2 regions of the Rhizobium sp. SRI_017 genome follow, and region 2 is predicted to be linked to the other one. Evidence: riboswitches for the same ligand, from Rfam matches in the RefSeq annotation. Region 2 holds a riboswitch; the other holds the start of a gene.
The links. A riboswitch is a leader RNA that binds a small molecule or an ion and turns the genes downstream of it on or off. The one in region 2 is predicted to bind S-adenosylmethionine.
Positions count from the first base shown of each region.

Region 1: linked by a shared signal. The riboswitch ahead of metA (homoserine O-acetyltransferase MetA) and the one ahead of AC2YI2_RS28510 (O-succinylhomoserine sulfhydrylase) in region 2 are both predicted to bind S-adenosylmethionine.

Region 1 is NZ_JBYCZP010000016.1:93,334-96,737, reverse strand. It holds gene AC2YI2_RS27435 (HpcH/HpaI aldolase/citrate lyase family protein) at 1-78, opposite strand, end outside; gene AC2YI2_RS27430 (hypothetical protein) at 198-467, shown strand; gene AC2YI2_RS27425 (AAA family ATPase) at 562-1,419, shown strand; SAM riboswitch at 1,506-1,583, shown strand; gene metA (homoserine O-acetyltransferase MetA) at 1,629-2,570, shown strand; gene AC2YI2_RS27415 (vWA domain-containing protein) at 2,577-3,404, shown strand, end outside.
Region 2 is NZ_JBYCZP010000018.1:4,876-8,279, forward strand. It holds gene AC2YI2_RS28500 (ion transporter) at 1-299, shown strand, start outside; gene AC2YI2_RS28505 (2'-deoxycytidine 5'-triphosphate deaminase) at 304-1,398, opposite strand; SAM riboswitch at 1,468-1,546, shown strand; gene AC2YI2_RS28510 (O-succinylhomoserine sulfhydrylase) at 1,594-2,778, shown strand; gene AC2YI2_RS28515 (IlvD/Edd family dehydratase) at 3,074-3,404, shown strand, end outside.

The sequences.
Region 1 (3,404 bases), on a different contig from region 2:
CGCCCGCCGGTTGGAGGCCGGAAGGCAGAGGACGGATCGCCGGAGATGGGTCGGATGGTGATCGAAGGACAGGCTCATCGCGCTTCTATGGCCCGAATTCAGCCCCGTTTCAAGGATATGTGAGTCCTTGATGTGCTCGAACCTCTTGCATTTGACGGGTTCCTGCCCCACATTGTCTTTAAAGGACGGTGACCATCATGCGAAGCATTCGCGCATTCTTCATCACTCTGGCTGGGCTCACTTTCGTGGCCATCATTACGGTGTTTACCGCGTCGATCGGTATTGCGCTGGCCGGCGTGGCGACGGTGCTTCTGTTTGGCCAATGGTTGTCCTCGGTCCTTTCCAGCCACGAGCGTCAGCCGCAACCGGCACGAGCCTATACCCGCGCCGAGCAGCGCGCGAAGGAACAGCGTGATCGCGAGATGCGCGTCTGGAACGACGGCAAGGGCACCATTATCGACATGTGACGGCACGGCCGGGCGACGCGCCACGGCCGAAGCAAGGCGGACGATTTCGTGCCGCCTTTTTTGTTGTCTTGAGTTCGGGAAGTGACGGACGGGCATGCAGTTCACGGGTACGGATCATTACATCGCCGACAAGGACCTGATGGTCGCGGTCAATGCCGCGATCCGTCTGGAAAGGCCATTGCTCGTCAAGGGCGAGCCCGGCACCGGCAAGACCGAACTTGCACGCCAGGTCGCCCGTAGCCTGGGCCTCGATCTCATTGAATGGAACGTGAAGTCTACCACCAAGGCGCAGCAGGGGCTCTACGAGTATGATGCAGTCTCGCGCCTGCGCGACAGCCAGCTCGGCGACATCAGGGTGCACGACATCAAGAACTATATCCGCAAGGGCAAGCTCTGGAATGCCTTTGAGGCCGGCCAGAAAGTCGGGGGCCGGAAGGTCGTGCTGTTGATCGACGAGATCGACAAGGCCGATATAGAGTTCCCCAACGACCTCCTGCAGGAACTCGACCGCATGGAGTTCCATGTCTACGAGACCGACGAGACGATCCGCGCCTCGGTCCGGCCAATCGTCATCATCACCTCGAACAACGAGAAGGAACTGCCGGACGCCTTCCTGCGACGCTGCTTCTTTCACTATATCCGCTTCCCCGATGCCGACACTTTGGCTGCGATTGTCGAGGTCCATTATCCCGGCATCAAGAAGAAGCTTCTGTCGGAGGCGCTGACGCGTTTCTTCGAAATCCGCGAGACGCCGGGGCTCAAGAAGAAGCCTTCGACCTCGGAGGCGCTCGACTGGATCCGCCTGCTGGTGACCGACGATGTCGAGCCCGAGACGCTGGCAGCAAGCGACAAGAACGCCCTGCCGAAACTCCACGGCGCGCTGCTCAAGAACGAGCAGGACGTGCATCTCTTCGAACGGCTGGCCTTCATGGCCAGACGCGAGATGCGATAGGGCGCTTGGCCCGCCGTCAGGCTGCTCTGCGCCCGCCAAAAACAACCGAATTTCCACCCGATTGAAAATCTGCGTCGCCCGGTATAAGAGAAAACCGTGGTGATTTGCCGGCCGGCTTGCAGCCACGTTAAACAACTCGCTAAACAGGGCCACCCGCACTCGGGGACCGTCAGCGATTGTTTATCCGCCGGCGTTAGGAGTGCCCGAAAATGCCGATCAAGATTCCAGACCAGTTGCCTGCCTTCCAGACCCTCGTTCAGGAGGGTGTCTCGGTGATGTCGGATTCCGCCGCCATCCGGCAGGATATCCGCCCGCTGCAGATCGGCCTGCTCAACCTGATGCCCAACAAGATCAAGACCGAGCTGCAGATCGCCCGTCTGGTAGGCGCTTCGCCGCTGCAGGTAGAATTCTCTCTGGTCCGGATCGGCAATCACAAGTCCAAGAACACGTCCGAGGACCATCTGCTCGCCTTCTACAACACCTGGGACGAGATCAAGCACCGCAAGTTCGACGGTTTCATCATCACCGGCGCGCCGGTCGAGATGCTTGACTACGAGGACGTGACCTATTGGGACGAGATGAAGGCGATCCTCGACTGGACCGAGACCAATGTCCATTCGACGCTCAACATCTGCTGGGGCGCGATGGCGGCGATCTATCACTTCCACAAGGTGCCGAAATATATCCTGGCCGAAAAGGCCTTCGGCGTGTACCAGCACCGCAATCTCAATCCGTCCTCGCCCTACCTGCTCGGCTTTTCGGATGACTTTGCCGTGCCCGTATCGCGCTGGACCGAGGTGCTGCAGAAGGACATCGACCCATCTTCCGGCCTCGAAGCGCTGATGACCTCGCCCGACGCCGGCCTTTGCCTCGTTGCCGAGAAGCGGGGCAACCGGCTCTACATGTTCAACCATGTGGAATATGACTCGACGTCACTCGCCGACGAATATTTCCGCGACCAGGCGGCCGGAATCCCGATCAAGATGCCCGCCAACTATTTTGCCCATAACGACCCGACCCAGGTGCCGCTCAACCGCTGGCGCAGCCATGCGCATCTGCTGTTCGGCAACTGGATCAACCAGGTCTACCAGACGACGGAATTCGATCTCTCCAAGGTCGGGATTCCGGCCAGGGTGCTGGAGGAGGCGTAAGGCGCAGTGTTCATTCCCTTCTTCCTCGAGCTCAAGGCAGCCAAGGTCCCGGTGACGCTCCGGGAATTTCTGACGCTGATGGAGGGGATGGACCAGCACATAGCCGACTATGATGTGGAGGGGTTCTATTTCCTCGCGCGTGCGGCACTGGTGAAGGATGAGCGCTTCATCGATCGCTTCGACCAGGTCTTTGCGCATTATTTCAAGGGTGTGGGGGCCGTGTCGGGCCAGCCCGTGATCGACGTCCGCGATCTGCCCGAGGAATGGCTGCGGCGGCTGGCCGACAAGCATCTGACCGAGGAGGAGAAGAAGCTGGTCGAGGCGCTCGGCGGCTTCGACAAGCTGATGCAGACGCTGAAAGAGCGGCTTGAGGATCAGAAAGGCCGGCATCAGGGCGGCTCGAAATGGATCGGCACGGGCGGCACGTCGCCCTTCGGCGCCGGCGGCTACAATCCCGAAGGCGTGCGGATCGGACAGAACGAGTCGCGCCATCGCCGGGCGGTGAAGGTATGGGACGAGCGCGCCTTCAAAAACCTCGACGATTCCGTCGAACTCGGCACGCGCAATATCAAGGTGGCACTCAAGCGTCTCCGGCGCTGGGTGCGCGACGGCGCCGACGAGGAACTCGATCTCGACGACACGATCCGCTCGACCGCCGAACATGGCTGGCTCGACGTCAAGACTCGGCCGGAGCGCAAGAACCGGCTGAAACTGCTGATGTTCTTCGATATCGGCGGGTCGATGGACGACCATCTGAAGGTCGCCGAGGAGCTGTTCTCGGCGGCGAAGTCGGAGTTCCGCCAGCTCGAATATTTCTACTTCCACAATTGCCTC
Region 2 (3,404 bases):
CCTCGGCCTTCACGCTGTTCCAGGTGATGACGCTGGAGGGTTGGGCCGCGGAGATCGTCCGGCCCGTGATGGAGAAGCATCCGCAGGCCTGGCTGTTCTTCCTGCCCTTTATCCTCGCCACGTCCTTCACCGTGCTCAACCTCTTCATCGGTATCATCGTCTCGGCCATGCAGACTGAGCACGAGGCCGAGGTGAAGGAAGCGCAGGCGGAAATGGAGGAGGAGCAGGCGGAAATCCTGCGCGAATTGCGCGAGATCCGTCGCGAGCTTACCGAACTACGCCAGGCGAAGCAGGGCTGATGGACTATTCTGCCGTGCCCCTGAAATGCTTGGAAAGCTTCAGGCCCTGCGCCTGGTAGTTCGAGCCGACGCCGGAGCCGTAGAGCGCCTCCGGCATTTCGTCCATATGCTCATAGACGAGCCGGCCGATGATCTGGCCGTGATCGAGGATGAAGGGCACGTCGTGGCTGCGTACCTCGAGCACCGCCCGCGCGCCGGCACCGCCCGCCTGGGCATGGCCGAAACCGGGATCGAAGAAGCCGGCATAGTGGACGCGGAATTCGCCCACCAGCGGATCGAAGGGCACCATCTCTGCCGCATAGAGCGGCGGCACATGGACGGCCTCGCGGCTCACAAGAATGTAGAACTCGTCCGGATCGAGGATCAGTTCGTTGCGGCCGCGGCTATAGATCGGCTCCCAGAAGTCGTAGACATCGTGGGCGGCCTTCACGTCGACATCGATGACCGCCGAATGCCGCTTGCCCCGATAACCGACAAGGCCGTCTGCACCGGTGCCCTTAAGGTCGATCGACAGCGCAATCGACGAACCCGATATGGCGGGCGTGTCGCTGGCGACCAGCGTGTCGGAGAGATGCAGCGCCAGCATCTCGTCTTCCTTGAGCAGCGATTGCCCATTCCTGAACCGGATCTGAGAAAGCCGCGAGCCGCGGCGCACGACGATGGGGAAGGTCTTCGGCGAGATTTCGAGATAGAGCGGGCCCTTGTAGCCAGCGGGAATCTGGTCGAATTCCTGCGCGTAGTCAGTGATCACGCGGGTGAAGATGTCTAGCCGGCCGGTCGAACTCTTCGGGTTTGTCGAGGCGGAAAGCGTAGTCGGCAGGTCGAGTGTTTCGAGGATCGGCACGATGTAGACGCAGCCGGTTTCCAGCACCGCGCCCTGGGCGAGGTCGATCACATGCAGCTTGAGCCGGTCGAGCTTGTCCGCAACCCGTTTCGAGGGTCCCGGCAGGAACGAGGCGCGCACGCGGAATGCCTTCGAGCCCAGCCTGAGGTCGAGGCTCGCCGGCTGGATCTGATCGGTATCGAGAGGGACGTCGGCGATGAGCCGACCTTCGTCGAACAGTGTTCTTATTGCGCGATCTGCGAGAATGCCGGCCATTTCGTCTCCCTTTGCCGGGACAATAGAAACCTCGTCCAATTGACGCAAGCGGGCAGATGGAGTAAGCCCGATCTGTCCCGTGGTGATTTGGCCGGCCGGCTTGCAGCCACGTAAAATAAGTAGCTAAAAAGGCCGGGTTCGTTGGAAACCGGCCTGCTTTTTGCGGCCGGTTTTTTGATGTCTGAAGGTGATGAAATGAGCAAGAACTGGCGGCCGGCAACCAAACTCGTCCACGGCGGCACCCTGCGTTCCCAATATGGTGAAACCTCGGAAGCGATCTTCCTGACCCAGGGTTTCGTCTATGACAGTTCCGAGGCCGCCGAGGCGCGCTTCAAGGGCGAGACGGAGGGCTTCATCTATGCCCGCTACGGCAGCCCGACCAATGACATGTTCGAAAAGCGCATGTGCCTGCTCGAAGGCGCCGAGGATGGCCGTGCCACGGCATCCGGCATGGCTGCCGTCACCGCCGCGATCCTTTGCCAGCTCAAGGCGGGCGATCATATCGTCGCTGCGCGCGCGCTCTTCGGCTCCTGCCGCTGGGTGGTCGAGACGCTGGCGCCGAAATACGGCATCGAATGCACGCTGATCGACGGCAAGGATCTGTCGAACTGGGAAAAGGCAGTCCGCCCGACCACGAAGGTGTTCTTCCTGGAGAGCCCGACCAATCCGACGCTCGAAGTCGTCGATCTCGCCGGCGTTTCCAAAATCGCCAACCAGATCGGCGCCAAGGTCGTGGTCGACAATGTCTTCGCGACACCGCTCTTCCAGAAGCCGCTTGAGCTCGGTGCCCATATCGTCGTCTATTCGGCGACCAAGCATATCGATGGCCAGGGCCGCTGCCTCGGCGGCATTGTGCTGTCGGACAAGGAATGGATCGACGCCAATCTGCACGATTATTTCCGCCATTCCGGCCCGGCCATGTCACCGTTCAACGCCTGGGTTCTGCTCAAGGGTCTCGAAACCATGGCGCTGCGCGTCAAGCAGCAGACGGAGAACGCGACCAAGGTGGCTGATTTCCTCGCCAACCACAGTGCCGTGTCTCGCGTCATCTATCCGGGCCGCAAGGATCACCCCCAGGCCGATATCATCGCACGCCAGATGACCGGCGGCTCGACACTCGTTGCATTCGAACTCAAGGCAGGCAAGAACGCGGCCTTCGCGGTTCAGAACGGACTCGAGGTGATCAAGATCTCCAACAATCTCGGCGATGCCAAGAGCCTGATCACCCATCCGGCGACGACGACGCACAAGAACCTCACCGAGGATGCACGCGTTGAGCTCGGCATTTCACCGGGCCTGCTGCGGCTGTCGGCGGGTATCGAAGATGCCGACGATCTGATCGAGGATTTTGATCGGGCGCTGAGCAAGATCGGGAAATAAAGACCCCGCCCCAAACCCCTCCCACAAGTGCGAGGGGTTTGATATGCCTCGCGTCATGCGACTTCGCGCCTCCACTTGAGACGCTGCTTTTGGTGCGGGCGGTGCGGCGAATTAAGTCCTGCCTCTTTTGGCGGCGGTGCGGGGAGGCCTCGCGCTCGATCACGAAGCGTGGTAGCGCTACCACACTCGTTGAACAGTTGTACGACAAAAGGCCGGAATGGAATGCTTCGGCCTTGTCGCTGCAGCGCGTGGAGCGCTAAGACTCGGGCGATCCACTAGCGTGCTGGAAGCCCGAATGCCTGAAAATTCCGTCAAACGCCGCCTGCGTTCGCAGGACTGGTTCGACAATCCAGACCATATCGACATGACCTCGATCTATCTCGAGCGCTTCATGAATCAGGGGATCACCCCGGAAGAATTGCGTTCCGGGAGGCCGATCATCGGGATCGCGCAATCGGGCAGCGACATCAATCCTTGCAATCGCCATCACATCGAGCTCGCGAAGCGCGTCCGCGACGGCATCCGGGATGCCGGTGGAATTGCCATCGAGTTCCCGACCCATCCGCTGTTCGAGAACTGCAAGCGGCCCACCGCAGCGCTCGACCGCAATCTCGCCTATCTCGGGC